Linked DNA regions of Tistrella mobilis. The protein of the gene in region 1 binds, or shares a complex with, the protein of each later gene. Links are inferred from orthologs where the notes say so. Each region holds a gene or a part of one and is shown in the gene's direction. Other genes may lie near its edges. The genes, in order: ykgO and rpmE.

Evidence for each region.
Region 2: ykgO (region 1) and rpmE share a complex: the UniProt entries of both Bacillus subtilis proteins name them as parts of the 50S ribosomal subunit. The link is inferred for Tistrella mobilis from one-to-one orthologs.

Annotation. Positions count from the first base shown.
Region 1 is NZ_CP121017.1:932,028-941,941, forward strand. What follows is about bases 4,433-7,103. They hold ykgO (type B 50S ribosomal protein L36), read left to right. Parts: upstream 4,433-5,540; coding sequence 5,541-5,666; downstream 5,667-7,103. Other genes in these bases: P7L68_RS10065 (class I SAM-dependent methyltransferase), read left to right, coding at 4,433-4,724; P7L68_RS10070 (hypothetical protein), read right to left, coding at 4,721-5,311; P7L68_RS10080 (FAD-linked oxidase C-terminal domain-containing protein), read left to right, coding at 5,874-7,103. Also shown: P7L68_RS10050 (hypothetical protein), read left to right, coding at 1-287; P7L68_RS10055 (NAD(P)/FAD-dependent oxidoreductase), read right to left, coding at 305-1,549; P7L68_RS10060 (LodA/GoxA family CTQ-dependent oxidase), read right to left, coding at 1,521-3,440; more of P7L68_RS10065, read left to right, coding at 3,753-4,432; more of P7L68_RS10080, read left to right, coding at 7,104-7,361; glycolate oxidase subunit GlcE, read left to right, coding at 7,366-8,598; glycolate oxidase subunit GlcF, read left to right, coding at 8,595-9,914.
Region 2 is NZ_CP121017.1:1,432,456-1,442,693, reverse strand. What follows is about bases 3,256-6,250. They hold rpmE (50S ribosomal protein L31), read left to right. Parts: upstream 3,256-4,639; coding sequence 4,640-4,861; downstream 4,862-6,250. Other genes in these bases: proV (glycine betaine/L-proline ABC transporter ATP-binding protein ProV), read left to right, coding at 6,231-6,250; P7L68_RS12310 (Hsp20 family protein), read left to right, coding at 5,156-5,596; P7L68_RS12320 (peptidoglycan -binding protein), read left to right, coding at 3,272-4,546. In the rest of the region: efp (elongation factor P), read left to right, coding at 1-207; P7L68_RS12335 (inositol monophosphatase family protein), read left to right, coding at 378-1,220; P7L68_RS12330 (OmpA family protein), read left to right, coding at 1,457-1,903; P7L68_RS12325 (flagellar motor protein MotA), read left to right, coding at 2,022-3,197; more of proV, read left to right, coding at 6,251-7,517; P7L68_RS12300 (ABC transporter permease), read left to right, coding at 7,517-8,362; P7L68_RS12295 (glycine betaine ABC transporter substrate-binding protein), read left to right, coding at 8,442-9,326; P7L68_RS12290 (cache domain-containing protein), read left to right, coding at 9,439-9,930; P7L68_RS12285 (DUF2946 domain-containing protein), read left to right, coding at 9,990-10,238. UniProt on the Bacillus subtilis protein: While neither of the L31 paralogs is essential, this protein does not seem to function as the main L31 protein.

The DNA of each region.
Region 1 (9,914 bases):
GGGTGCCGCCGGGGGTGGCGGCGCTGGAGGTGGTGTGGCGGGTGGGCGACGGGCCGGCAGAGGCCGGTGTCTGGTGGGCCGGGCCCACGCCCGACATGCTGCGGCCGGAAGGCGATCTGGCGCTGCTGGAGCGGCTGGCCGGCGAGACGCGTTTCGAAATGCAGGGCGCCCGGCTGCCCGTCCAGCGCTTCGACGTGACCGGCACCGCAACCGTGGTCACCGATGTGGTGACGGCCTGCCTGCCCGGCCGCACCGCCCCGCCGGCATCCGCCGCCCCAACCGACTGACGCGGGGAAAGGCCGGATCAGCCCTGGCCCGATCGCCCCGCCCAGAATTCCGCCCCCGCGAACCGCCCCGCCGCCTGGGCGTAATAGGCGGCCAGACGGCTGAGATAGACCGCACGAAGGCGGGCCTGCGCCGCAACCACCTGGGCGACGGCGCTGGTGTCGCCGCCAAGTGCCGCATCCACCGCGCGCGCCGCCTGGCGGCCGGCATGCATGGCCGACAGCAGCCCCTGCGCCGACAGCGGGTCCCAGGCCTGGCCGGCATCGCCCGCCGCGATCCAGCCGGGGCCGGCCAGCCGGTCGAGCGCGGTTCCGCCGGCATCGCAGGCGGCGATCTGGTCCAGCGCCGCCCCGGCATCGGCATGGCCGGTCAGACGGGCGAGATGGGGGGCCGCAAGCCGTGCCGCATGCCAGCGCGGCCGGTCGGCCAGGATGCGCGCCGCCGTGGCCGGGGTGGTGTGCAGCGCCGCCATCACCGCGCCCGACGGCAGACGCGCGGCATACCACCAGCCCTCGGGCACCGCCTCGATCACCGTCCGGTCGAAGCCCGGATCGGCCATCGGGCCGTCGGTGACGCAGAGCCTTGCGAAGATCGCGATCAGGCGGTCGTCGCGCAGCCGGCCCGCGCCCAGCTGGCGGGCGACGGCCGCCCGCCGCCCGGTGGCGTCGATCAGCCAGCGCGCCAGCACCGGCGGCCCGCCATCGGAGAAATCGACCCGCCAGAGCGGCGCCGTATCCGGCCCCGCATCGCGCCCCGTGCTGTCGGTCACCAACCGGTCGACCTTCACCACCCGCGCCCGCCGCCATCCGGCGCCGGCATCGATGGCCGCCTCCCGAAGGGCCGCGTCGAAGGCCGGGCGGTCCAGCCGCCAGCCGGGCCCGTCGGGGCTGCGCAGGAAATCGGTCGCCTCCAGCTCGCCGGAGGCCCAGGCGGACCAGCTGCCGCGGACGCGGGTATGGCGGTCGGGATCGGGCGGCGGCAGGCCGGCCGCGCGGAAGAAACCGGCCGCGGCCCCGGGCAGGGCCTCGCCGATCTTCAGCTCCGCCGGGGCGCCGCCCGCGCCGCCGGATACGCCGCCGGCCGGGCCGGGGCGCAGGCGCCCCGGATCTGCGATCATCGCCCGGCGCCCGGCCATGGCCAGCGCATGCGCCGCAACGGCCCCGGCCGGGCCGCCGCCGGCGATCAGGACATCGACCACGCGGGCGGCCGGTGCAGCCGGCCGCCCGGGCCGGGCATCAGCGGCGTCTGTCGGTGTGGCGGACACGGATCGACCGGAACTCCTCCATCTGTGCCTCGCTTTCCCAGCCGGCGCGGCGGGCATCGCTCTCCGGCCCCTTGGCCGGGGCGGCAGCAGTGAAGGCGGCCTTCATCAACGCGGCCCCACGGCTTTCCACAAAGATCACCGGCGGCAGATCGGCGTCATCCTGCACGCCCGGGCGCGCTTCCACAATGCCCTGGGCACCGAAACGGGCAATCATCTGGTCCATCACGTCGGCAACGCTGCCGGTGAAGCCGCGCATCCAGCTGGCCCGGCGCTGGAAGGCCGCCACCCGCTGACTGCGGGGCAGGCTCTCATCCATCACCGTCTGGTAGTCTTCCTCCGTCAGCACCTGGTTCGGCACCCGTGCCGGCCAGAAGGACGGCAGATAGGGGTCGTAAGCCGCATCATAGCCCGACCGGCAGAAGGCCGTGTCGCCCTGCCAGGGCAGCGCCATCCAGCGCGTCACATCCCCCGGCGCCTGGGCATAGACCGGCCCGCCGGGGCTGAGCGCCACCGCCTGGGTCAGTTCCTTGCCGTAATCCTGCTCCGGCTGGCCGGCCGGGCGATGGCGCAGGCGATAGGGCGCCTGATACATGCTGCCATGGCGCATCGGCCAGGTGACCTCGCAGCCCGGATGGAAGGCATCGGCGATGCAGTAATGCAGGGCCGCCTTGTCCAGCATTGCCGGCTGATCTTCCAGCGGCACCTGATCGATGCTGTGCGGGGCGGGCCCCGAGGGCCGGTCGTCGGTGAAACGCCCCTCGACCCACATTTCCATCAGCGCCGCCCGGGTGGCCGACATCGGCAGATAGTTGTTCGGGTCATCGGACTGGAACGAGCCATAGGCATCGCCATAGAGCCAGGGCCAGACGCTGGGTTCGCAGGCGATGGTGTGCGGCGCGCGGAAGGCGTTGTAAATGTTCCGCCGCAGCTCCATCCAGGGGTCGTCGCCGCCCGCGGGCGGGGTCGCCAGCCTGTCGATCAGGGCGGGATCGGTGAAATCCATCGGCCCGCCGGCGCCGAACAGCCCGGCAAAGCCCTTGTTGACCCATTGCAGCCCCGTCAGCCGTTCCAGCACCGGCTGGATATCGCGGGCAAAGGAGGCGACATCCGGCATCGGCAGCCGGCCGCTTTCAATATAGGTGTCGGTCAACAGGTCGTGGAGCGTGCGCCACGAGATGACGTCGGGCGCATAATTCGGCGGCGCCACCACCACCCAGGCCGGTTCCACCGGCAGCGGCCGGCCATCCAGCACCACCGCCGCCGTCACCGGCCCGTCGGAGGTGTCGTCGTACCAGTCATCGGCATTGTTGAAGCTGTTCGGATCCTCGGGCCGGTAGACCGGTGCCCCCGAGGGGGAGGCAGAGGCCCCGCGGCCGCCCAGGAACAGCAGCCGCCCGGCATCATCGGTCCGGATCTCGCCCAGCGGCACCACCGTGTCCTTGAACTTGCCGGTGTCGAAGGCATGGTCGGCGCCGCCCGAGACATCGGGCCCGGAGATGCTGCGCGGACCGGGATCGATCACCAGGATGCCGCGCTGGGCGAAGGGGACGTCGGGGTTGCGGCGCGGCACGGCCATCGTCGCCGCTTCGGGGATGTCCAGCGCCGCCTGAAACTGGTACCAGGCGGCCTTGCGGTTCACCGGATGTACCGTCCAGGTGATGTCGGCATCCGCCGCCGTCAGCTCGCGCACCACCCGGCCTTCGGCGTCATAGCCATAAATCCGGAACCGTGCCGCCTGACGCTTCAGCGCCCCGGCCTCGTCGCGATAAAAGCCGGGCTCTTCAGGCTGTGGTGTGGTCACTTCAGGGCCGATGTAATACGCCGTGACGGCATCGCCGATGCGTGCCACCCCGATTGCCGGGTGGATTGCCGCCCGCACGATCTCTGCCATTCGTCCTGCCTCCCTCTCCGCCGGCCCCGCTTCCGGCGCGCCGGTTATCGAGACCTGTTGGGCACATGATGCCAGCAGCCCTCCCGGAATGCATCGGATCTTTTCGCTTTGCGCGCTATACACGTCGGGCTTGCATCTTGCGGGCGAGAAAACGGGCATGGCCGCGGCCGGCAGCCGACGCCGTCATCCCGCATCCCATGCATTCCGCGGCGGTCCGCGATTGAGCGGACCGGCCTTCGCCGTCTATGCTGTCGGGGCCGCGCGGGTGCGGCCGGGACGGGGCGAACGACAGGCACGGAGATCACGCGACGCATGGCGCGACAATCAGCGCGGCGGAAGCCCACGCGGCCGGGATTGCGGCAGCGGTTCCTGGCGTGGTGGCGCGGGCGCAACCAGCCGGTGCTCGCCCTGCCGGCGCCGACGCCGGCCCTGCCGATCCTGGATCTGATCAACCGGGTGGACCCCGATCCGCCATCGGACGATCAGGTGATCGGCAAAAAGGGCAAGGGGCCGCTGTGGACGGTGGACCGGATCACGGTCGCCGAACATCTGTGGGGCGAGGGCTTCATCCAGCCCGGCGGCCCTGAACTGGTCGACGAGCTGATCCGGCCGCTGAGCCTGGACAGTTCCATGCAGGTGCTCGACATCGGCGCCGGGCTGGGCGGGGTTGCGCGCGCGATCACGAAGCAGACCGATGCCTGGGTCACCGCCTTCGAGCCCGACCCGCTGCTGGCCGAGCGCGGCAACGAGTATTCGACCAAGGCCGGCCTTGGCCGCAAGGCGCCGGTGCAGCGCTTCGATGCCGGGGAAAGCAAGCTCAAGGCGAATGTCTACGACGCGGTGATCAGCCGCGAGGCGCTGTTCACCATGCCCGACAAGCCGCAGCTGATCCGCAATCTGGCCGGCGCCCTGAAACCGCAGACCGGGCAGATGCTGTTCACCGACTATATGCTGCCCGCCCGGGGCTATGTGATCCCCGATCTTCGAACCTGGGCGGCGGTGGAACCGGTGATGCCCGACCCCTGGAGCCTGGACGAGGCGCTGGCGACCATGGAGGCCCTGCGCCTGGACGTGCGCATCCGCGACGACATCAGCGAACTCGTCCATCGGATGATCCGGCGCGGCTGGGCGGATTTCGCCAGACGGCTGGAAGGTGGCAACATGACCCGTGGCTTCCGTCGGGCGCTGCTGAAAGAGATCGAGATGTGGGCGGCGCGCGCGACGCTGATCGAACGCGGCCATCTGAAGGTCTATCGGGTTTATGCCCGACGGGTGGGGCGCTAGGTCTTCGTGCCGGGTTTTCGCCGACGCGGCCGCCCCGGGCGGCGGCGGGGATCGGGAAGTGGCGCCGGGGGATCCGGGAGGGGAAATTCAGGCGGATCCGGCGGCGTGTCGATAAAGGGGGAGGCCTGCCACCAGTCGAGCCAGGCGTCGGGGTTTTTCACCCACCAGCTGGTGTCGTAATCGATGGCGATCATGCCCGGATGGTCCAGCGGGCTGAAGATGCGGTAACGCCAGCGCGGAATGACACAGCCATCCAACAGCACCATGCGCCGGAACACCACTGCCTCGGTCGGGTTGGCCGCCCAGTCGAGCGGTGGCGGCATGTCGGCATCGACCGGCCCTGCCGGCGCCCACAGCTGCACGTACCAGACGGGCAGTCCGGTTTCCGGGTCGCGCGGGGGCATGTCGGGGCCGGGCCCGTCGTCCAGCTGTCGGACCAGGCTGTCGGCGGCCACCATGGCCCGCCGCGCCTTGCGGATCAGGCGGTGCCGCGCCGCCACGGTGCCGCGCGACCTGCCGGTTCTTTCGACCGCCAGGCGGGCGGCCGTATACGCAAGCGATGCAAGATCGAAGGCGGTGATCGTCATTGGTCGGGCAGAGCCTGATTGCGGTGGGCCGGTCCCTGTCAGAGTGGGCGAAACCGGCCGCGGCGATCAGCCCCGACGATGCGGCCGCATGCGGCCGCGGGACATGATCAAAACCCCGCGCTTCCGCGTTGACAGCCGCAGGGGGCATCGATATCCTCCGCGCACTTTTCGCCTGAGGAGGAGCCCGGGGCAGTGCCCGAGGGCGCGTGAACCCGCGAGGACCAGACCGATGAAGGTGATCAACTCCCTGAAGAGCGCCAAGAAGCGCGACAAGAACTGCCGCGTTGTGCGCCGTAAGGGCCGCGTTTATATCATCAACAAGTCCAACCCGCGCATGAAGTGCCGCCAGGGCTGATCCATCGGATCGGCCGGCAGCTTCCGGCGCCGGACTTGAGATGATCCCGGTATGTCATGACCGGGTGACGCTTTCGAAAAGCCGCCGTCCTTCGGGACGGCGGCTTTTTCGCGTCTGAACCGTTTCGCGTTTGCGGATCTTGCGGGCGGTATATGATGTCTTCTCACGCGTTCAACCTCGCGCCGCGCGACCCGAGGAGACGACCCGATGCGCATGCCCGCCCCCGAAGCCGCAGCCCTTGCCCAGAGAGACGAGCTGATCGCCGAATTCCGCACCCTGCTGGGGCGGGATGCGGTGATCGCCGACCAGACCGGGCTGGAGGTCTACGAGAATGACGGGCTGACCGCCTATGCCCAGAAACCGATGGTGGCGGTGCTGCCGGCCACGACCGACGAAGTGGCGGGGGTGCTGAAGATCTGCGCCCGGCGCGGCATAAGGGTGGTGCCACGCGGGGCCGGCACCTCTTTGTCGGGCGGCGCGCTGCCGCTGGCCGACGGCGTGCTGCTCGGCCTGGGCCGATTCAACCGAATTCTGGATGTGGATGTTGCCAATCGCTGTGCGGTTGTGCAGCCCGGGGTGCCGAACCTGGCGATCACCACGGCGGTCGCGGCACACGGGCTGTATTACGCCCCCGACCCGTCCAGCCAGATCGCCTGTTCGATCGGCGGCAATGTCGCCGAGAATGCCGGCGGGGTGCATTGCCTGAAATACGGCGTCACCACCAACAACATCCTGGGGCTGGAAATCGTGGTGATCGACGGCACGGTGGTCCGGCTGGGCGGCCGGCATATGGATGCCGGCGGCTATGATCTGATGGGCGTGCTGACCGGATCGGAAGGCCTGCTGGGCGTGGTGACCGAGGTGACGGTGCGGCTGCTGCCGCGGCCGGAAACCGTGCGCGCCCTGCTGATGGGCTTTCCGCGGGTGGCCGATGCCGGCGCCTGCGTGGCCGAAATCATCGGGGCCGGGATCGTGCCCGCGGGGCTGGAGATGATGGACCGCGATGCGATCCACGCGGCCGAAGCCTTCTGCGATGCCGGCTACCCGCTGGATGTGGAGGCCCTGCTGATCGCCGAACTGGACGGGCCGGGGCCCGAGGTGGAGGCGCTGATCGCCCGGGTCGCCGCCATCGCGCGCGCGGCCGGCGCCACCAGCCTGCGCGAAAGCCGCGACGAGGCCGAACGCCAGCGCTTCTGGGCCGGACGCAAGGCGGCCTTCCCGGCGGTGGGGCGGATCTCGCCCGACTATTACTGCATGGACGGCACCATCCCGCGCGGCCGGCTGCCCGAGATGCTGGGGATCATTTCCGGGCTGACGCGCGAATACGGGCTGCGCTGCGCCAATGTCTTCCATGCCGGCGACGGCAATCTGCATCCGCTGATCCTGTATGACGCCAATGCCCCGGGAGAGCTGGAGCGGGCCGAGGCCTTCGGTGCCGAGATCCTGAAGGCCTGCGTGCGGCTGGGCGGCGTGCTGACCGGCGAACACGGCGTCGGCATCGAAAAGCGCGACCTGATGGGCGAGATGTTCACCGAAACCGATCTGGCCCATCAGCAGCGGCTGAAATGCGCCTTCGACCCCGACGGGCTGCTGAACCCGGGCAAGGTGTTCCCGACCCTGCATCGCTGTGCCGAGCTGGGCCGGATGCATGTCCATCACGGGCAGCTGCCCCACGCCCATCTGCCGAGGTTCTGAGCCGATGACCACAGAGAGCTTCAGGCCCGCCGATGCGGCTGAGCTGGTGGAGATCGTGGCCGCATCGGCCGCGGCCGGCCGGAGCCTGGCGGTGGTGGCCGGCGGCAGCAAGGCCGGGCTTGGCCGGCCGGTCGACGCGGCGGCCCGGCTGGATCTGGGGGCGCTGACCGGCATCGTGGACTATCAGCCGGAGGAGCTGATGCTGACCGCGCGACCGGCGACGCCGCTGGCCGAGGTGGCGGCCCTGCTGGCCGGACGCGGCCAGATGCTGGCCTTCGAGCCGCCGGGCCTTGCCGCCCTTTGCGGCGCGCCCGATGCGGTGCCGACCCTGGGCGGCACGGTTGCGGCGGGGCTGGCGGGGCCGCGGCGGATCCGCGCCGGCAGCGCCCGCGACCATCTTCTGGGGCTGGAGGCGGTGAGCGGCCGCGGCGAGCGCTTCAAGGCCGGGGCGAAGGTGGTGAAGAACGTCACCGGCTATGACCTGCCCAAGCTGATCGCTGGCAGTTTCGGCACGCTGGCGCTGATGACCGAGATGACGCTGAAGGTGCTGCCGGCGCCCGAAGATGCGGTCACCCTGGTGCTGCCGATGGCGGCGGCCCCGGCGGTGGCCGCCATGGCCCGGCTGCAGGCCGGGCCGCTGGAGCCGACGGCGCTGGCCTGGCTGCCGGCGACGCTGGCGCGCGCCGCCGATCTGCCGGAGGCGCGGGACGGTGCGCTGCTGGTGCGCTTCGAAGGCCCCGACGGTGCGCTGGCCGACCGGGTGGGCCGGGCGGAAGACAGCGGGCTTGGCGGCTGCGCGGCGGTGCTGGATCTGGCCAACAGCCAAAAGTTGTGGTCTGGGATTGCAGAGGTTGTGCCGATCCTGGCGCCCGAGACGGAAGAGCTGGTCTGGCGGCTGTCGGTGCCGCCGGCTGCGGGGGCGGCGCTGCTGTATGATGCGGTGGCGGGGGTGGGCGCGCGCGGCTTCATCGACTGGGGCGGTGGGCTGGTCTGGCTGGCGGTGCCGGCGGGGACCGGGGATGACGGCGGCGCCGCGGCGCTGCGGGCCCTGGTTGCCCGCCATGGCGGCGGCCATGCCACGCTGATGCGCGCCCCCCCGGCCCTGCGCCGCCGGGTGCCGGTGTTCGAGCCCGAGGCGCCGGGTCTGGCCGCCCTGTCGGAACGGGTGCGCCAGGGCTTCGATCCGCTTCGTCTGCTGAATCCGGGCCGCATGCGCGCTGTGGAGATGGAACCATGAAGACCAGTTTCGCCCCCGAGCGCCTGGCCGACCCCGCGATCGCCGAGGCCGAGCAGATCCTGCGGCGCTGCGTGCATTGCGGCTTCTGCACCGCCACCTGCCCGACCTTCCTGGAACTGGGCGACGAGCGCGACAGCCCGCGCGGCCGGATCTACATGATGAAAGGCATGCTGGAACGCGACGAGCCGGCGACGGCCGAGGTGGTGCGCCATATCGACCGCTGCCTGGGCTGTTTCGCCTGCATGACCACCTGCCCGTCGGGGGTGGACTATATGCATCTGTCCGACATGGCGCGGGCACGGGTGGCTGAGACCTATACCCGCCCGTTGCCCGAACGGCTGCTGCGCGGGCTGCTGGCCCGGCTGCTGCCCTATCCGGGCCGGTTCCGGGCGGCGCTGATCGGCGGGCGGATCGCGAAACGGCTGGGCATCGGCCGCTGGCTGGGTGCCCTCCGGCCCGAACTCAAGGCCATGATGGCGCTGATGCCCGACGCAGTGCCGGCGCCGGCGGCGACCGACCGGCCGCAGCTCTGGCCGGCCGAAGGCACCCGCCGGGGGCGGGTGGCGCTGCTGGCCGGCTGCGCCCAGCAGGTGCTGGCGCCGGGGATCAACGCCGCGACCATCCGGGTGCTGACCCGCCACGGCTTCGATGTGGTGGTGGCGCGCGAGGCCGGGTGCTGCGGCGCGCTGGTGCAGCATATGGGGCTGATGGAGCAGGCTCGGGATCAGGCCCGGCGCAATGTCGCCGCCTGGGCGGCGCTGGCGGACCAGCCGGGCGGGCTGGACGCCATCGTGGTCACGACGTCGGGCTGCGGCACCCCGATCAAGGATTACGGCCATCTTCTGGCCGGCGACGCCTATTATGCCGATCGGGCCCGGCTGGTGGCGGGGCTGGCCCGCGACGTGACCGAGGTGCTGGCGGATCTGGATCTGACACCGGTGCGCGGCCTGCCGGCCGGGCTGCCGGTCGCCTATCACGCCGCCTGTTCGCTGCAGCACGGCCAGAAGATCCGCGATGTGCCGAAAGAGGTGCTGAAGCGGTTGGGCATCACGCCGCTGGAACCGGCGGAGCCTCATATCTGCTGCGGTTCTGCCGGCACCTACAACATGCTGCAGCCGGAACTGGCCGGGCGGCTGGGCGCCCGCAAGGCGCAGAACCTGCGCCGCACCGGGGCGGCGGTGGTGGCGGCAGGCAATCTGGGCTGTCTGACCCAGATTGCCGCACATCTGCCCGAGGCCCGTTTCATCCACACTGTGGAACTTGCCGACTGGCTGACCGGCGGGCCGATGCCCGAGGCGCTGACGGGTGCGGTCGAC
Region 2 (10,238 bases), 500 kb from region 1 along the record:
CCGCTGTCGGTGGAACTGCCCGAGTCGGTCATCCTGGAGGTCACCGAGACCGAGCCGACCGTGAAGGGCCAGACCGCCGCGGCGTCGTACAAGCCGGCCCTGCTTGAGAACGGCGTGCGCATCATGGTGCCGCCGCATATCGAGACCGGCACCCGCGTGGTGGTGATGACCGCCGACCAGACCTATCTGGAGCGCGCGAAGGACTGACCTGCGGCTTCCGCAGTTCCGTCCCGCGCCCCGTTCGGGCATGATGCGCCCCCGCAGGCGGTCCCACGCCGGCGGGGGCGCTTCGTCCCTGTGCGATGGCGCCCGCCGCCGTCGCCTCTGCCCCGTTCTTTCTGTTCGTCCGACGACCTCGTGCCCGGGAGTTGCCACCGATGGCCATCCGTTCCCCCATCCTCAATGTCATGATCGGTGCCGCCCAGAAGGCCGCCCGCGGCCTGATCCGCGATTTCGGCGAGGTCGAGAACCTCCAGGTGTCCCGCAAGGGCCCCGCCGATTTCGTGTCCAGCGCCGATCTGAAGTCCGAGAAGGTGCTGCGCGCCGAACTCGCCAAGGCCCGCCCCGATTTCGGCTTCCTGATGGAGGAAGGCGGCGAGGTGAAGGGCTCGGGCGACGGCCCGTCGCATCGCTGGATCATCGATCCGCTCGACGGCACCCATAACTTTCTGCACGGCATTCCGCATTTCGCCGTGACCGTGGCGCTGGAGCGCGAAGGCGAGATCATCGCCGGCGTGACCTATGACCCGCTGCGCGACGAGATGTTCTCGGCCGAAAAGGGCTATGGTGCCTTCGTCAACGACCGCCGCATCCGCGTCGCCGCCCGCCGGCAGCTGATCGACTGCGTGATCGCCACCGGCATTCCGCGCGCCGACAAGCCCAATCACGCCGAATACCTGAAGATGCTGGCCGGCATGATGAAGAACACCGGCGGCATCCGCCGCTTCGGATCGGCCGCGCTGGACCTCGCCTATGTCGCGGCCGGCCGCTTCGATGCCTTCTTCGAGCTGGATCTGCAGCCCTGGGACATGGCGGCCGGCGTGATCCTGGTCCGCGAGGCCGGCGGTTTCGTCAGCGACCTGACCGGCGGTGACGGCATGCTGACCAGCGGCAATGTGATCGCCGGCAACACCACCATCCATGGCCAGACCCACAAGGTGCTGAGCACCATGCTGGCGAAGCGCCCCAGCCGCCCGGGCGAAGCCGCCGCCAAGGCGTAAGACCCGGCCATCCTGCGGCCAGCAGGCGCAGCCATACCCGCCGGGCTTGCCGCTGCTTCGGCGGGTGGGCTATGGTTGGACGGGTCGGCGCGCCCCGGCGCACCGGCCGGTCCTGCCGTGCGGCCGCATGACGGCCGCAGGCGATCAGCCATCAGGATGCCATGACGCCCGCGTCGACGCCGACATCCACCGCCCGGCAGTGCAGCCCCCCCCGGCCCCATGGCCGGGGCGTTTGCGTGGCGCATGCGCCCCGCCATCCGGCTGCCCACCGCCTGGCCCGCCACGCCCTGGTCATCGCAATGACCGGTCTGGCAGCCCTGGTGCCGCTGGCGGCAGCGACGTCAGGCGTCGCCGCCGCACAGCACGCCGTGTCGCACGCCCCCCTCTCCATTCCCTTCGAGACCGGCAGCGCCGAGATCCCGGCTTCCGGGCGGCGCGCGATCGAGGATTTCGCCGGCGGGCTGCCCGACCGGACACGCGTGCTGGTGGACGCCTATGCGACCGCCGCCGCCGATGCGCCGCCCCATGCCGCGCGGCGGCTGGCGCTCGACCGGGCGCTGGCGGTGCGCGAGATCCTGTCGGGCGCCGGGATCGGCCCGACACGTATCGAGTTGAAGGTACACGGCGCCGCCCCCGACGGCCCCGCCGACCGGGTCGATCTCGACATCCGGGGGGCGGGATGAGCGGCGTTGGACTTCCGGGCCGGCCGCCGCCGTCCCTCGACGACATATTCCCCTGCCCGCAGGTCGGCATCGTCCGGCCGCATGCCAGACACCGATCGAAGAGCAAGGGTTGATCCGCATGGCCCGCCCGACGACCGATACCCTGACCCGCCCCCAGCGCTATCTGGTGCGGATGATCATCTTCCTCGTCCTGGCGCTGGCCGTGGCCGCCCTGCTTGGACCGACACTCATCGACGCCTTCATGACCAATCCGGTCCTGAACGCGCTGATCATCGGCACCGCGGTGCTGGGCTGCGCCTACACGCTGCGCAATGTCTGGCGGCTGAACGGCGAAGTCGCCTGGCTGGAAGGCTTCCGCCAGAACCGGCCGGGGATGGCGGCGACGCCCACGCCCGATCTGCTGGCGCCGATCGCGGGCATGATGTCGCAGACCCGCGAGGACGCGAAGCTCTCGCCGCTCGCCACCCGCTCGCTGCTCGACAGCCTGGGCTCGCGGCTGGATGAGAGCCGTGAAATCAGCCGCTACATCATCGGCCTGCTGATCTTTCTGGGCCTGCTCGGCACCTTCTGGGGGCTGATCCAGACCATCACCGCGGTCGCGGCCGTGATCGGCAATCTCTCGGTCGGCACCGGCGATGTCGGGCGGCTGTTCGACGACCTGAAAGCCGGTCTGGAAGCGCCGCTGGCCGGTATGGGCACGGCCTTCTCGTCCTCGCTCTTCGGCCTTGCAAGCTCTCTGGTCCTGGGCTTCCTGGACCTTCAGGCCGGCCAGGCCCAGAGCCGGTTCTTCAACGAAGTCGAGGAATGGTTCTCGCGTCTCACCAAACTCGGCGGCGGTGCCGGGGCGATCGAGATCGAGGGCGCACCCGGCGCCGGTGCCTATCTGGCGGCGCTGGTCGAACAGACCGCCGAGAACCTCTCGGATCTGAAGCGCACCCTGCAGCGCTCTGAAGAGGTCCGCCGGCAGGGCGACGAGAACCTGAAGGCGCTGACCGAACGGCTGGCAACCCTCACCGATCAGATGCGCGTCGAACAGACCGTGCTGGTGAAGATGGCCGAGCAGCAGAAGGATCTGAAACCCCTGCTCGCCGCTCTGGTGGAGGCGCAGAACCGCGACGACGGCTTCGACGAGGCCAGCCGCGCGCATCTGCGCAATGTCGACATCCTGCTCTCGCGGATGGTCGAGGACATCCCCCAGGGCCGGCAGCAGGCGGTGGAGGACATCCGCTCCGAGGTCCGCCTGCTCGCCCGCACCATCGCAGCCCTCGCCGCCGAAGACGACGCACGGCGCTGAGCCGGGCGCCGTCTTCGTCAGCTCCTACCGGCATCCCCGCGGATGCCCCGTCAGCGTTCCAAGGATCGACGCTCATGCGCCGTTATCGCCGCAAACAGGGCGGCAGCGACATCTGGCCCGGCTTCGTCGACGCGTTGTCGTCGCTGCTGCTGGTCATCATCTTCCTGCTTGTGGTCTTCATGCTGGCCCAGTTCTATCTGAGCCAGGCCCTGTCGGGCCGCGAGGAGAAGCTGGACCAGCTGACGCGGCAGCTCAATGAGATCACGGAGCTTCTGAACCTGGAGCGGGCCGGTGCGGATGAGCTGCGCACCACACTCGACCGGGTCTCCAGCGACCTCGAACGCTCTACCGCCGAGCGCGACAGCCTGGCGGCGCGGGTGTCCGAGGCCGACCAGCGGATTACCGCCCTTGAACAGGCGTTGAACGAGGCCGCCCAGACCCAGCAGGCCACCGAGGCCGAGCGGGCGCGGATCGCGACGGCGCTGGAAAGTGCCGAGACCGACAAGCGCAGCCTGAACGAACGTCTGGCGGAGCTTGAAGAGCGGCTGCGCATCCTGGACGAGCGGCTGGTGGCGAGCGAACAGACCGCAGACCAGCGGGCGCTGGCGCTGCAGAGCGCCGGCGACCAGCTGGCCGACGCGAAATCGGCCATCGAGGCCCAGGCATCGAGCGTCGACGCTGCACTCGATCGCGCCGACCGGCAGAAGCAGCGCGCCGATGCCGCCGAAGCCCGGGTCGCCGACATGGCGGCGCAGCTGGAGCGGCTGAACCAGGAGCTGGCGCGGCTTGCGGGCCTGCTGGATGAAAGCCGCAAGCGCAGCGAGGAACAGCAGGCGACCATCGCCGATCTGGGCCGGCAGCTGAACCAGGCGCTGGCGGCCAAGGTCGAGGAACTGGCCCGCTACCGGTCGGAGTTCTTCGGCCGGCTGCGCGAAGTGCTGGGCGGACGCGACGATATCCAGATCGTCGGCGACCGCTTCGTCTTCCAGTCGGAGGTGCTGTTCGACAGCGGCTCTGCCGATGTCACCGGCCCGGGCCGCGCCCAGCTCGCCCGGCTGGCGGAAGCGCTCAACCAGATCGCCGGCGAGATTCCGGAGGACATCAACTGGGTGCTGCAGGTTGATGGCCATACCGACATCCGGCCGATCTCCACCCCCGCCTTCGCCTCCAACTGGGAGCTGTCGGCGGCCCGCGCGATCTCGGTGGTCAAGTTCCTGATTTCGCAGGGTGTGCCGCCCTGGCGGCTGTCGGCGGCCGGCTATGGCGAGTTTCATCCGATCGACACGGCCGAGACCCAGGAGGCCTATCGCCGCAACCGCCGCATCGAGCTGAAGCTGACCAACAAGTAAGGCGATTCCGCCGGGCCCGGCGTTATTCGGCTGGACGGGTTGCCCTGTCCATGGTATGTCGCAGCCTCGAATTTTCCGCGAGGAGGCATCGCCATGAAGCAGGGCATCCATCCGGATTACCACGAGATCACCGTGGTGATGACCGACGGCACCACCTTCCAGACCCGTTCGACCTATGGCAAGGCTGGCGACACGCTGCAGCTTGACGTCGACATCAAGACCCATCCGGTTTGGACCGGCGGCACCGTCCGTCTGTCCGAGAAGGCCGGTCAGGTCGCGAAGTTCAAGAAGCGTTTCGCGAACTTCGGCATCTGAACGACCGCCGGGCGGCCAGCGCCGCCCTCCGGAGCGTCCTCGCGCAAACCCGGCATTCGTCCCCATCCAGGGGCTCGGATGCCGGGTTTGCGCGTTGAGAGGGTAAGCTCCCGAAGGCGCTGCCGACCCTCTTGAACGGGCTGCGGGCCTTCTTACATCATGGTCGTGCCGGGGCCGGAGCGTCGGACCGGCACCGACCGACCACCACCCTGTGCGGCCCCGAAGCGGGCGCATGAACGGATGCAGCGGCGTCGGTCGATCCACACATTGCTCGTCTATCGGAGGATGTGACCCATGGCTGGTCTCCTGCAGTTTGCCCCCGCGTTCCGTGCGACCCGCGGCTTCGATCCCTTCCGCACCCCGCTCTTCGATCTGGTCGATCGTCTGGCCGACGGCCGCGCCGACGGCGTGAACATCGCCCGCACCGGCGAAGACACGTTCCGCATCGAACTCGCCGTTCCGGGCTTTGCCGAGAGCGAGATCGAGATCACCGTCGATGATCGCGTGCTCACCGTGAAGGGCACCAGGCCTGCCGAGGCGGCTGAAGAGGGTGTCACCTACCTGACCCGTGGCTTCGCGCCTGCTTCGTTCGAACGCCGCTTCACCCTGGCCGAGCATGTCGAGGTGGCCGCGGCCGATCTCGCCGCCGGTGTGCTGACCGTGTCGCTGATCCGCAAGCTCCCCGAGGAGCGTCAGCCGAAGCGCATCGCCATCGGTGCCGCCGGCAACGCGTGAGCATCGGTAGGGCCCGAACATCGGTAAGGCCCGAACATCGGTAAGGCCTGAACATCGACAAGGCGCAAGCGTCGGGGCATAACGCTCCGACCCTCTGACACCGACACATCAAAAGGCGGGAGCCGCGCCCAACGGCCCCCGCCCTCGCCTGCCAGAAAGCCCCCGCCACCGGCGGGGGCTTTTTGCGTTCAGGCTCCGGCGACGCCTCATTGCAGCCGCCACTCCTCCCGTCGTACAGACCAAGCGCGAGCCGGCAAGGAATATCATACCACGCTCGTTTTACGTGAGCATCGTGATCACCCACAGACTTTGTGGCACCCCATGGGTTTTCAAACCGGCCCTGATGTGATACATACAGATCACGCATAGATTTCCGGGCATGACATGAAGTCAGCCCGGACATAACCGGCGGCCCATCCGTCCAACGGCGCACACGTCGTCTGGATACTCGTGGTCGGCGCCCATAGGCCCGTTCCGAACGGCTATGCGCATCTCTGATGCGATTGTCACCCGATGGTCAGGCGATACCCGCTCGACTGTCCGGGGCCTTTTTTGTCTGGTGTCATCCGTGATGCCCGGCATCGGCGCCGCACTCATCGCACCCCGATGGGCAGCCCGATCAGATCGACGGAGCATGAGCGACAACAGCGAAAAGATCGTCGTCCAGGGGCTGACCAAGGTTTTCGGGCCCCACCCGTCCCAGGCGTTGAAACGCATCGCCCGGGGAGAAAGTTCCGCCGCCATTCATGAAGCCACGGGGAACACCGTGGCGGTCCGTGAGGTGGACTTCACGGTCCGCGCGGGCGAGATCTTCGTGATCATGGGGCTGTCCGGTTCGGGCAAGAGCACCCTGGTGCGGATGCTGAACCGGCTGATCGACCCGACCGACGGCAGGGTGCTGATCGACGGGGTCGATGTGACGGCCATGGATACCAAGGCGCTGCGCGACCTGCGCCGCCGGGATATCGCCATGGTGTTCCAGAGTTTCGCGCTGATGCCGCACCTCACCGCGCTCGACAACGCTGCCTTCGGGCTGGATGTCGCCGGTATGAAAGTGTCGGAGCGCCGCGACCGCGCCCGTGCCGCTCTTGAAAAGGTAGGGCTGGGTCATCTGGCCGACCGCTATCCGAACGAGCTGTCGGGTGGTCAGCAGCAGCGTGTCGGCCTTGCCCGGGCGCTGGCCCAGAACCCGACCGTCCTGCTGATGGACGAGGCCTTCTCGGCCCTCGACCCGCTGATCCGCAGCGAGATGCAGGACGAGCTGATCCGCCTCCAGGAAGAAGAAAGCCGGACCATCGTCTTCATCAGCCATGATCTGGACGAGGCGATGCGCATCGGCGACCGGATCGCGATCATGGAAGGCGGCCGCATGATCCAGGTCGGCACGCCCGACGAGATCCTGCGCGACCCGGCCGATGATTATGTCCGCGCCTTCTTCCGCGGCGTCGACGTGGCCCAGGTTTATACCGCCGCCGATGTCGCCCGCCGCGAAGGTCTGACGGTGGTCAATCTTCAGGAAAGCCACCTGCGGGCGGCGCTGGAGCGCATCCGCCGCGCCGAACGCGACTTCGCCGTGGTCCACGACCGCCGCCGCCATTTCCGCGGCGTCATCTCGGTCGAAAGTCTGGAAGCCGCGATCGCCGAGCGCGACCGCAAGCATGGCGACAAGCCCGTCGACCACGAGGCCGTGATCCGTGCCGCCTATCTGCCCGATCCGGTGACGGTGCCGGCCGATGCGGCACTGTCCGACATCCTGGGACCCGTCGCCACTGCCCCCTATCCGGTGCCGGTGATCGATGCCGAGGGCGTCTATCGCGGCGTCGTCAGCCGTCGGGCGCTGCTGAATGCGCTGGATCGCGGCAGCGACGACCAGCCGGCGGCCGCAGCCGCCTCGGCAACCGGCAGCGGGGAGGCCGCGTGATGAACGATCTTGGATTCACCCTTCCGATCGGCGATGGCGTCGAGGCGGTGGTCGACTTCCTGCTCGACAACTTCTCCCCCGCCTTCGACGCGATCGCCGATGTGGTCGAAAGCGTGGTCTCGGCCTTCGCCGGCGTGCTTGCCTTCATCCCCTGGTGGTTGATGGTGATCGCACTCACCGGCATCGCCCTCTGGCGTGTCAGCCGCGGCTTTGCGGTCTTCGTCCTGATAGCCCTGCTGGCCCTGGTCGGTATGGACCTTTGGGATGCGACCATGCGCAGCCTGTCGCTGGTGATCGCCTCCACATTGCTCAGCCTCGCGATCGGCCTGCCGCTCGGCATCGCCGCCGCCCGCTCGGACAAGGTGGAAACCGCCATCCGGCCGGTGCTGGACCTGATGCAGACCATGCCGCCCTTCGTCTATCTGATCCCGGCGGTGATGTTTTTCGGCCTGGGCCAGGTGCCCGGCGCCATCGCCACGGTGATCTTCTCGATGCCGCCGGCGGTGCGTCTCACCAATCTCGGCATCCGCCAGGTGCCGGCCGAAATGGTCGAGGCCGGCCGCGCCTTCGGCTGCAGCAGCGGCCAGCTGCTGGTGAAGGTCCAGCTGCCCAGCGCCCTGCCGTCGATCATGGCCGGCGTGAACCAGACCATCATGCTGGCCCTGTCGATGGTGGTCATCGCCTCGATGATCGGTGCCGGCGGCCTCGGCAACGAGGTGCTGCGCGGCATCCAGCGGCTGGATATCGGGCTGGGCTTCGAGGCCGGGCTGGGCGTGGTGGTCCTGGCCATCGTGCTCGACCGTCTGACCCAGAGCTTCGGCCGGAGCCGCGGGCGCAAGCGCTGACGCCGGCGCCCCCGTCCCGCCCCCCACCAACGCCTTCCTCAAGTCACCTGCACCCGAAACCATTTCCGAGGAGATCGACATGAGCTTCATCCCGAAGCGTGCCCTCACGGCCCTCGCCGCCACCGCCCTGGTCGGCACGATGGCCACCTCTGCCATGGCCGCCGAGGAGAAGAAGATCAACATCGGCTGGACCGCCTGGTCCGATGCCGAGACGGTCACCAAGATGGCGGCCAAGGTCATGGAAGACCGCCTGGGCTATGACGTCGAGCTGACCCTCGCCGACATCGCACCCCAGTATCAGGGCGTCGAGAAGGGCGATCTGGACCTGATGATGATGGCCTGGCTGCCCGACACCCATGCCGATTACTACGAGAAGGTCGCCGGCAAGGTGATCGATCTCGGCCCGATGTATACCGGTGCCAAGCTCGGCTGGGTCGTGCCCAACTACATCCCCGAGGATCAGGTCAAGACCATTGCCGACCTGAAGAAGCCCGAGGTGGCCGAGAAGCTGGACAACAAGATCCAGGGCATCGACCCCGGCGCCGGGCTGATGCGCCTGTCGGACGAGGCGATCAAGGCCTATGGCCTGGATTACGAACTGGTCTCGGCCTCGGGTGCGGCGATGACGGCGGCGCTCGACCGCGCGATCAAGCGCGACGAGTGGATCGTCGTCACCGGCTGGAGCCCGCACTGGATGTTCGGCGCCTATGATCTGCGCTATCTGGACGATCCCGAGGGCGCCCTCGGCGGTTCGGAGCGCGTCCATGCCATCGCGCGCACGGGCCTGGATCGCGAGCATCCGGAACTCTTCGCCTTCCTGACCCGCTTCTCGCTGCCGCTGGAAGAGCTGCAGGCGGTGATGGCCGAGGCCGAGAAGACGTCCTATGAGGATGCAGTCGCGAAGTACATCGAAGAGCATCCGGCCCGCGTGAACTACTGGGTCACCGGCGAGATCAAGGGCTGATCCCGCAGGATCGTCCGCATGATCAAGGCCGCCGCCGGGCAACCGGCGGCGGCCTTTTCGTTTGAAGGCGTCTCCGATATTCTACCTGAACGTTTGCAACCGGGAGGCAGACATGCGACGTGGATGGAAGGCGGGCATCTTCGCAGCCGGACTGGCCGTCCCCGGTATCGCGGCAGCCGGGCCCGCCCTGCTGCCGGGAGAGGCCGGGCAGACCGCGGAAGAAGCCCGCGCCATGGCCGACCGGGCCGTCGCCTATTTCGAGGCCCATGGCCGCGCCGCAGGCCTCGCCGAAGTGAATCGCGGGCCGGTCCGGTTCGACGATCGTGATCTCTATGTCTTCGTCTACGATCTGAACGGCACCTGCCGCGCCCATGCCCGAAGGCCGGGCCAGACCGGCATCAATCTCCGCCGGATCAGCGATGGCGACGGCAACCGCTTCATCGAAGACTGGATCCGCATTGCCCGCTCCCCCGAAGGTCAAGGCTGGTCCCATTACAGCTATGCCCATGAGGCAAGCGGCCGGGTGCTGCCCAAACAGGCCTGGATCCGCCGCTATGACGACCTGCTGATCGGCGTGTCGGCCTTCATCTATCCCGAAGGCTGACACGACCGCGACATTTCGCCGCAGATGCAGCCGTGGCGCCGCACGGGCATTCTGGCCGGATGACCCGTCACCGCAGGCCCCTGCATCACCGCCGCCCGCTCGCCGCCTGGGCGCTTGCCCTGGCGCTGCTGCTGCGTGCGCTGCTGCCGGCGGGCGTGATGCCCGATCTGTCGGCCGCGGCCCAGGGCCGCTTCGATCTGGTCACCTGCCTTGGGCTGCGCTTCGATCCGCCGGCGGATGACGGCGGCGATGGCGGTGCCGACGACCGGCGCGGATCGGTCTGCGACTTCGCCATGGTGGCCGTGCCC